One region of the Kosakonia sp. YIM B13571 genome, then DNA from elsewhere that is predicted to be linked to it. Evidence: predicted binding sites of a transcription regulator. Region 1 holds the regulator's gene; each other region holds the start of a gene.
What was found. Region 1 encodes LexA, which represses DNA repair genes until DNA is damaged. Its sites were predicted from a motif close to TNCTGTATGTACATACAGNA; they were not measured.
Positions count from the first base shown of each region.

Region 2: a site for LexA is predicted at 1,739-1,758, ahead of mutH (DNA mismatch repair endonuclease MutH). Genes of this name have one in related genera too.
Region 3: a site for LexA is predicted at 1,570-1,589, ahead of metR (HTH-type transcriptional regulator MetR). Genes of this name have one in related genera too.

Region 1 is NZ_JBHZPL010000009.1:19,219-22,498, forward strand. It holds gene plsB (glycerol-3-phosphate 1-O-acyltransferase PlsB) at 1-1,217, opposite strand, end outside; gene ACFX4O_RS18345 (diacylglycerol kinase) at 1,348-1,716, shown strand; gene lexA (transcriptional repressor LexA) at 1,825-2,442, shown strand; gene dinF (MATE family efflux transporter DinF) at 2,524-3,280, shown strand, end outside.
Region 2 is NZ_JBHZPL010000016.1:60,025-63,304, reverse strand. It holds gene ptsP (phosphoenolpyruvate--protein phosphotransferase) at 1-763, opposite strand, end outside; gene rppH (RNA pyrophosphohydrolase) at 776-1,306, opposite strand; gene mutH (DNA mismatch repair endonuclease MutH) at 1,988-2,683, shown strand; gene ACFX4O_RS23000 (TerC family protein) at 2,749-3,280, shown strand, end outside.
Region 3 is NZ_JBHZPL010000015.1:24,716-27,995, reverse strand. It holds gene ACFX4O_RS22435 (carboxylate/amino acid/amine transporter) at 1-697, shown strand, start outside; gene metR (HTH-type transcriptional regulator MetR) at 585-1,538, opposite strand; gene metE (5-methyltetrahydropteroyltriglutamate--homocysteine S-methyltransferase) at 1,774-3,280, shown strand, end outside.

The sequences.
Region 1 (3,280 bases):
ATGGTCATCGACAACGTACCGGTTTTCGGATCCAGCAAACGCCCGGTGCGCGAACGTCCACCCTCAACGAAGTACTCCACCGAATAACCACGGCTGAACAACTCGCCCAAGTATTCGCGGAACACGGTGGAATAAAGCTTGTTGCCTTTAAATGTCCGGCGAATAAAGAAAGCACCCAGGCGGCGGAAAATCGGCCCGGCAGGCCAGAAATTCAAGTTGATACCGGCGGCGATATGCGGCGGCACCAGCCCCTGGTGATAGAGCACATAGGAGAGCAGCAGGTAGTCCATATGGCTGCGATGGCAGGGCACATAGACAATTTCGTGACCGTCATGTGCAAGCTGGCGTACGCGCTCAGCGTTATGCACATTAATGCCCTGATAGAGACGGTTCCAGGTAAAACCCAGAATACGGTCAGTCAGGCGGATCATCTCGTAGGAGAAGTTCGCGGCGATCTCTTCCATCAGCGCGATGGCGTTTTGCTGCGCCTTATCATGGGAGATTTTTTTGCTGCGCGCTTCATCTTCAACGGCGCGGGCAATCGCCTTGGACGAGAGCAATTTGTTAAACAAATCCTGACGGGCCGGCAGGCGTGGACCTACTGCGGCCAGACGCTGGCGGGCAAAGTGCATACGCGCCACGCGCGCCAATTTCTGCGCGATAATTTTATCGGTACCGTGTTCGGTCGCCATACGACGCAGCGAAACCGGCGGTGAAAAACGCACAAAGCTGTCGCGGCCAAGCCAGGAAACAGCAAAGAATTTCTGGATGCCGTTCAGCATACGCAGCGGCGGGTTAATTTCGCCTTTTTCACGCCCCGGTGAACGACCAAACATCACCGATACCGGCACCATTTGCACATCCAAATCAGGATGGCTGCGGTGTAAATCCAGGTAGTCGTGGAACAGCTTGATCGACTCTTCTTTTGGCGCGTAATAAGTGAACACGCGCGGGCCGCCGTGGATAAACACGAAACGCGGCAGCAAAGCGCCGTCGATTTCCAGCGGTTCCATGGGATCGGGCAGCTCATGTGCCAGACACTGCGCGCGTAGAGTCAGTAAATCTGCCTTTGAGTTATAAGGCAGCACGTACATGATGGGACGTGACGTATCGAGACCCAGCTCCTGTGCAGGTTCTGCGGGGATCGATTTACTTTTTACCAGTACGCTTAATGGTAAATTCAGTAACTTGTAGTAAATTCGTGGCCAGCCGGACATAAAGGATGTAAAGCCTCTGGTTAATAGTGCCATTGCGCCGCAAGAATATCAGAAAGCACACATAATTTCTGTTGTACCGCTGCGCGCTTGCTGAGACATTGACGCCAATTTAATAAAAAGGTTCTTTTAAATGGCTAATAATACCACCGGTTTCACCCGGATCATTAAAGCCGCTGGATATTCCTGGAAAGGCGTTCGCGCCGCCTGGATCAATGAAGCGGCATTTCGTCAGGAAGCCGTTGCGGTTACCCTGGCAATTATAATCGCTTGCTGGCTCGATATTGACACAATGACGCGCGTACTGCTGATTGGTTCTGTGACGCTGGTGATGATTGTCGAAATTCTGAACAGCGCCATCGAGGCCGTGGTCGATCGTATTGGCTCTGAATTCCATGAACTTTCCGGGCGAGCAAAGGATATGGGCTCAGCGGCGGTGCTGATGTCTATCCTGTTGGCGATGTTTACCTGGATCGCATTACTCTGGTCGCATTTTCGATAACGCTTCCAGAATTCAATAACGTTCTGGTTTTTTGCTTAAATTTGGTTCCAAAATCGCCTTTAGCTGTATATACTCACAGCATAACTGTATATACACCCAGGGGGCGGGATGAAAGCATTAACGGCCAGGCAGCAAGAGGTGTTCGATCTTATTCGCGATCGCATCACTCAAACCGGTATGCCACCAACGCGTGCGGAAATCGCACAGCAATTGGGGTTCCGTTCCCCAAATGCGGCGGAAGAACACCTCAAAGCGCTGGCGCGCAAAGGGGTTATCGAAATCGTATCTGGCGCATCGCGTGGTCTTCGCCTGCTGCTTGAAGAAGAAGAGGACGATATCGGCTTACCGCTGATTGGTCGCGTCGCGGCGGGTGAGCCTCTGCTGGCGCAGCAGCATATCGAAGGCCATTACCAGGTCGATCCGAGCCTCTTTAAACCCCATGCGGATTTCCTGCTGCGCGTGAGCGGCATGTCGATGCGTGACATTGGCATTATGGACGGCGATCTGCTGGCGGTGCACAAAACGCAAGATGTGCGTAACGGCCAGGTCGTTGTTGCGCGTATTGAAGACGAAGTCACGGTCAAACGTTTGAAAAAGCAGGGCAACACCGTTGAACTGCTGCCGGAAAACAGTGAGTTTTCCCCGATCGTCGTCGATCTGCGCGATCAAAACTTTACCATCGAAGGGCTTGCGGTCGGTGTCATTCGTAATGGCGCGTGGTTGTAACGCACATTCGCTCTGCTGCGGAGCTGATTCAGGTTCCGCAGCGATCTCCTCTTTTCCCTCAATAACATTCACATTCATACCATGCCACTGCTAACCACATCCGACAAAGCGCTCTGGCGGCTTGCACTGCCGATGATCTTCTCGAATATCACTGTCCCGTTGCTGGGGCTAGTGGATACGGCGGTAGTGGGGCATCTGGACAGCCCGGTTTACCTGGGCGGTGTGGCGATTGGCGCAACGGCAACCAGTTTCCTCTTTATGTTGCTGCTCTTTTTGCGCATGAGCACCACCGGGCTAACAGCTCAGGCGTTCGGCGCGAAGAATGCGCCCGCGCTGGCGCGTGCGTTAGTCCAGCCTTTGCTGCTGGCGCTGGGCGCTGGTGTACTGATTGCTGTGTTGCGCACGCCGATTATCGGCGTGGCGCTGCATATCACCGGCGGTAGCGAGGCGGTGCTGGAACAGGCGCAGCGGTTCCTGGATATTCGCTGGTTGAGCGCACCCGCTTCGCTGGGCAACCTGGTATTGCTCGGTTGGTTGCTCGGCGTGCAGTATGCGCGCGCACCGGTGATCTTGCTGGTGGTGGGGAACCTGCTCAACATCGTGCTCGATCTGTGGTTGGTCATGGGGCTGCATATGAATGTGCAAGGTGCAGCGCTTGCCACGGTGATAGCGGAATACGTCACTTTCGTCATTGGCTTGTGGATGGTGCGACACGTACTGGTGATGCGCGGTATTCCATTGCTGACGTTGAAAAATGCATGGCGCGGCGGCGTACGGCGTTTGCTGGCGCTGAACCGCGATATCATGTTGCGTTCGTTGCTGCTGCAACTCTGCTTTG
Region 2 (3,280 bases), on a different contig from region 1:
GCAGGCGCGCATCGGAAAGCAGGTGCGAATAGAGATCGAAAATTGCCGCCGTCTCTTTTTGCGCGCCGGCGGCGAAACGTTTGCTGTAACGGCGAAATTCATTGGCGGCTTCTTCCAGAGCCGCTGTTAATCTTTCGCGCTCAAGCGAGGTATCAAGCGTCGAGGCCGGATAAACCTGTTCCATTAACGGCAGCGTTTCATCGACCCAACCTTCAGCGATAGCAACACCTGGCGCTGCCGGTAAGGCGCGAATTCGCGTCTGCCGATACTGGCCAAACAGCGCGTTTAACTGTGACTGGGAGAGGATAGCCGCCATCTGGGTAGCAAGCGTGACCAGAAAGGACTCTTCGCTTTCATCGTACTGGCGTAGCTCGCGCTGTTGCACCACCAGCACACCAAGCAACTGGCGACGCTGAATAATAGGTACGCCAAGAAAAGCGCGAAAGCGCTCTTCTTTAACAGCAGGAATGTATTTAAAACTGGGATGTTTTTGCGCATCCGCCAGGTTGATGGGTTCCGCCAGCCTGCCTACCAGACCGACAATTCCCTGATCGAATGCGAGCGCGACGGTACGACCACGCGGCTTTTTTAAACCGCGGGTCGCCATCAGGTAATAACAACGCCGGTCGTGATCTGCGAGATAGACCGAGCACACTTCGGTTTCCATCGCCAGACAAACGTCGGTAACCAATATTTCCAGCGCTTCATTAAGGCGTGGCGCGCTGGCGACTTTCTCAACTATTTCTCGCAGTCGGGTGAGCATAATGTGGGTGGCTTAACCTCGTTTACGTCGCCAGGCAGGCGCACTTTGCGGCTTCGGAGGCGTTTCCTGAAGCGACATCACCGCGCTTGCAAACTCTTTCATCACCCGTCGGTAGACATCGCGTTTAAACGACACTACCTGACGGACAGGATACCAGTAGCTCACCCAACGCCAGCCATCAAACTCGGGCGTGCTGCTGGTCTGCATGTTGATCTCACTATCGTTACCTATCAACTGCAAAAGAAACCATTTTTGTTTCTGGCCGATACAAACCGGCTTTGTGTCCCAACGCACCAAACGTTTCGGTAACTTGTAACGCAACCAGTTACGCGTAGAAGCAAGGATACGAACATCTTTACGACTTAAGCCCACTTCCTCAAACAGTTCCCGATACATTGCTTGTTCCGGGGACTCGCCAGGGTTAATTCCCCCCTGGGGGAACTGCCACGAGTGCTGTCCAAAGCGTCTGGCCCACATGACCTGACCTTGTCGATTACAGATTACGATTCCAACATTTGGGCGGTAGCCATCGTCATCAATCACCGGACTACCTCAAAAAAAGTCTGAATAAAGCGATTGTTTCACACTCCCGGAAAACGGTAAACCACTCTATGACAGGGATACGAACGAATAACATTTGAATAACTCACAGTAATTATCAAAGTTATAAACAGAAAACGATTTTGACGACGCTTTTTATTCACCTTTTCTGTGGATAGAGTTGTGAAAAAGTATGGAATTACCCAGGGAAAACCCAGAACAGTCTGAATAACCCCGTTTTGCATGAAACAAATAAAACACAGTAATTCATTAATTTAAGTAGCTTCTCAACCGTTAACAGGCCCATAATGTGACGTTCATCACCTTAAGGATCCTGGCGCTGATGAAAGATCGAACAGAGTCGAATTTATCCACAGATTATGCCAATAAGTTAGGCACATTTTGTGCAGAATTTCGATTTTCCTCGCACGTCAAGGCTGTAAATCGAAACAGTAGTGGCACTTTTTCCCAGTTATCCCACTTTTCTGTGGATAACATGGTGTAAGATCCTGTTCATTGTCAGTGACCAGATTTGGAAAACCCGACACGTAGTTGCGCAACTCTTCAAAACCCTCCGTAAATTACCTTATAAATCATGCAATTGTTCATAGCACAAAGAAAAAGGTACACTGCCGGGCTACGGTGCAAAATTAGCGGTTATTTTTTAAGCAAAAGGTTTTTAACATGTTCGCGTTGGCTCCTTTCACTTCACCGCCTGAATCAGAAGTGCAATTGCTTGCCCAGGCACAGCGCCTGGCGGGCTACACGCTCGGCGAACTGGCCGCCCTTGCAGGCTTGCCCGTTCCGCGTGATTTAAAGCGTGATAAAGGCTGGACAGGTGTTCTGCTGGAGTTGTGGCTCGGTGCCAGCGCAGGCAGTAAACCCGAGCAAGATTTTGCCGCGCTGGGCGTTGAGCTAAAAACCATTCCGGTGGATAACCAGGGACGCCCGCTGGAAACCACATTTGTGTGCGTGGCGCCACTTACCGGCAACAGTGGCGTCGTGTGGGAAACCAGCCACGTGCGGCATAAGCTCAAGCGCGTCTTATGGGTTCCCATTGAAGGATCACGCGAGATACCGGTGGCGGATCGCCGCGTCGGATCGCCGCTGCTCTGGAGCCCAAATGCAGAAGAAGAACAGCAGTTGCGGCTCGACTGGGAAGAGTTGATGGATTTGATTGTGTTAGGTCAGGTCACCCGAATTACCGCCCGTCACGGCGAAGTTCTGCAATTGCGCCCGAAGGCTGCTAACAGTAAAGCGCTGACCGAGGCCATTGGCGAACATGGCGAAACCATCCTCACATTGCCGCGCGGCTTTTACCTGAAAAAGAACTTCACCGGTGCACTGCTGGCGCGCCACTTTTTGCTTTCGCCGCATTAAATTTTTGCCTAAGCCACAGTGGCGCTTATAATTGGCGCTTCTTTTTTTGGCAGGACTTTATAGAGATGTTATTTGCATGGGTAACCGATCCCAACGCCTGGCTCGCGCTCGGTACGCTGACGCTGCTGGAGATCGTTTTAGGGATCGACAACATTATTTTCCTCTCTCTGGTGGTTGCGAAGCTACCTACCGCGCAGCGTAATCACGCACGTCGGTTAGGTCTGGCTGCGGCGATGATCATGCGGCTATTACTGCTGGCATCCATTGCGTGGGTAACAAGGCTGACACACCCGCTGTTCAGCGTGTTTGATCACAGCGTTTCTGCCCGCGATCTGATCTTATTCCTTGGTGGTCTGTTCCTTATCTGGAAAGCGAGTAAAGAGATCCACGAATCGATCGAAGGGGAAGAGGAAGGATTGAAGACTAATGTGCATTCCTTCCTTGGCGCGATTGTGCAGATTATGCTGCTCGATATTATCTTCAGTCTCGACTCGGTGATCACGGCGGTGGGGCTGTCCGATCATCTGTTCATTATGATGGCGGCAGTAGTTATCGCCGTTGGCGTGATGATGTTTGCCGCGCGTCCGATTGGCGAGT
Region 3 (3,280 bases), on a different contig from region 1:
GGGCATTATGTACCTGTTCAGCTTCCAGGCTTATCTCTATCTGACGGTGTCTGAATTCCTGCTATTTACTGTCTTCACACCGCTGTATGTCACCCTGATTTACGATCTGCTCAGCAAGCGCGGGCTGCGCTGGAGCTATGCGCTGAGCGCCGGGCTGGCGGTGATTGGTGCGGCGATTATTCGCTACGACAAAGTGAGCGATCACTTCTGGATTGGCCTGATTCTGGTACAGCTGGCGAATATTAGCTTTGCCATCGGTATGGTTGGCTATAAACGCCTGATGGAGACGCGGCCAATGCCGCAGCACAACGCGTTTGCCTGGTTTTATCTTGGCGCATTCGTGGTCGCCATGGTGGCGTGGTTTGTGATGGGCAACCCGCAGAAACTGCCGACCACAACGCTGCAATGGAGCGTGCTGGTATGGCTTGGCGTGGTGGCATCCGGGCTGGGTTACTTTATGTGGAACTACGGCGCAACACAGGTGGACGCCGGAACACTCGGTATCATGAACAATGTGCATGTTCCCGCCGGGTTACTGGTTAACCTCGCTATCTGGCAGGAACAACCGCACTGGCCGAGCTTTATTATTGGTGGTTCGGTGATAATGGCCTCGTTGTGGGTACATCGCCGTTGGGTCGCTCCGCGCTCCGCACAAACGGCAGATGGTCGCAAGCGTGGTTCCGCGCTGAGCGAATAAACGCTTCCGTTACTGGCTGACGCTGCTCGCCGTCGCGCACGGCGGCATACAGCCGGCTCCACAATCCTTCGCCCAGGGTTTTGGTCACGACCAGACCCTGGCGTTCAAAACTCTCCACCACCCAGTGCGGCAGCGCCGCAATGCCCATACGCGCGGCAACCATCTGAATCAGCAGCAGCGTGTTATCGACGCTTTTCAGCGACGGGCTCACGCCCGCCGGTTGCAGGAAGTGACGCCAGATATCCAGGCGGCTGCGCTGCACCGGGTAGATCAGCAGCGTTTCGCTGGCGATATCGTCCGGCGTGATGCGCGCTTTCGCCGCCAGCGGATGATCAGGCGCCAGCACCAGCCGCACCTCAAAATCAAACATCGGCGAATAGTGCAGGCCGCTGCGCGGCAGAATGTCGGAAGTCATCACCAGATCCAGCTCGCCCTGTTGCAGCGCGGGTTGCGGATCAAACGTGACGCCGGATTTGAAATCCATCTCCACTTGCGGCCAATTTTGGCGAAAGTTCTCCAGCGCGGGTGTCAGCCACTGAATACAGCTATGGCATTCAATGGCGATGCGCAGCGTGGCTTGCTGCGGCTCATTGCAGGCCTGCAATGCGCGGCTAATCTGCGGCAGCACCTGATTCGCCAGTTGCAGCAAAATCTCACCCTGCGGCGTAAAGCGCAGCGGTTGGCTTTTACGCACAAACAGACGAAAGCCAAGGCGCTGTTCCAGATCGCTGAACTGGTGGGAAAGCGCGGACTGCGTTTGATGCAGCGTTGCCGCCGCTGCCGCCAGCGACCCGCTGTTTCGTAACGCTTGCAGCGTTTTCAGGTGTTTAATTTCGATCATGAAAGTCCTTCACTCCGGCATGAACATTTTGCGCTTGAGGAATATACAGTACTTGCGAATTATAGATGTGTAAACATCTGGACGTCTAAAAATCCTGCGTCTTTCGAATTAATGGTGCGTTGGCTGCGCTCATGCACCCCAGTCACTTACTTCAGTAAGCTCCTGGGGATTCATGAACTTGCCGCCTTCCCTTAATCCGAAATCCTTTGGATTAACCCAATTGAAGAGGCTAAAAATGACAATTCTTAACCACACCCTCGGTTTCCCTCGCGTTGGCCTGCGTCGCGAGTTGAAAAAAGCGCAAGAGAGTTACTGGGCGGGCAATTCCACCCGTGAAGAGTTGCTGGCGGTGGGGCGCGAGCTGCGCGCCCGTCACTGGGAGCAGCAAAAAGAGGCCGGTATTGATCTGCTGCCGGTGGGCGATTTCGCCTGGTACGACCATGTTCTGACCACCAGCCTGCTGCTGGGCAATGTGCCGGCTCGTCATCAGAACAAAGACGGCTCGGTGGATATCGACACCCTGTTCCGCATTGGTCGCGGTCGTGCGCCAACCGGCGAACCCGCGGCAGCGGCGGAAATGACCAAATGGTTCAACACCAACTACCACTACATGGTGCCGGAGTTCAGCAAAGGCCAGCAATTCAAACTTACCTGGACGCAACTGCTTGACGAAGTGGACGAAGCGCTGGCGCTGGGCCACAAGGTGAAACCTGTCCTGCTCGGACCGGTCACTTACCTGTGGCTGGGCAAAGTGAAAGGCGAACAGTTCGATCGTTTAAGCCTGCTGAATGACATCCTGCCGGTTTATCAGCAGGTGCTCGCTGAGCTGGCAAAACGCGATATCGAATGGGTACAAATCGACGAACCGGCGCTGGTGCTGGAACTGCCGCAAGCCTGGCGGGATGCGTTTAAACCGGCTTACGACGCGCTTTCCGGCCAGGTGAAACTGCTGCTGACCACCTATTTTGAAGGCGTGACGCCGAACCTTGATGTAATTGCCGCGCTGCCGGTTCAAGGGCTGCATGTTGATTTCGTACACGGCAAGGATAACGTTGCCGAACTGCACTCGCGTCTGCCTGCTGACTGGCTGCTTTCTGCCGGTCTGGTGAATGGTCGTAACGTCTGGCGTGCCGATCTGACCGAGAAATATGCGCAAATCAACGAAGTGGTCGGTAAACGTCCGCTGTGGGTCGCCTCTTCTTGTTCTTTGCTGCACAGCCCGATCGATCTGAGTGTTGAAACGCGTCTGGATGCGGAAGTGAAAAGCTGGTTCGCCTTCGCCCTGCAAAAATGCCAGGAGCTGGCGCTGCTGCGCGATGCGCTGAACAGCGGTAAAACGGAAAAACTGGTGGAATGGAGCGCGCCGATTCAGGCACGTCGCCACTCTACTCGCGTCCACAACACGGCGGTGGCGCAGCGTTTGGCGGCGATCACCGCCCAGGACAGCCAGCGCAACAGCCCGTACGCCGAGCGAGCGAAAGCCCAGCGTGCGCGTTTTAACCTGCCCGCCTGGCCAACCACCACCATTGGGTCATTCCCGCAGACCACTGAAATCCGTGGCCTGCGCCTGGACTTCAAAAAAGGCAATCTCGACGCGAGCAACTACCGCACCGGTATCGCCGAACATATCAAACAGGCGATTGTCGAGCAGGAGCGGCTGGGTCTGGACGTGCTGGTGCATGGCGAAGCCGAGCGTAATGACATGGTGGAGTATTTCGGTGAAAACCTCGACGGCTTCGTCT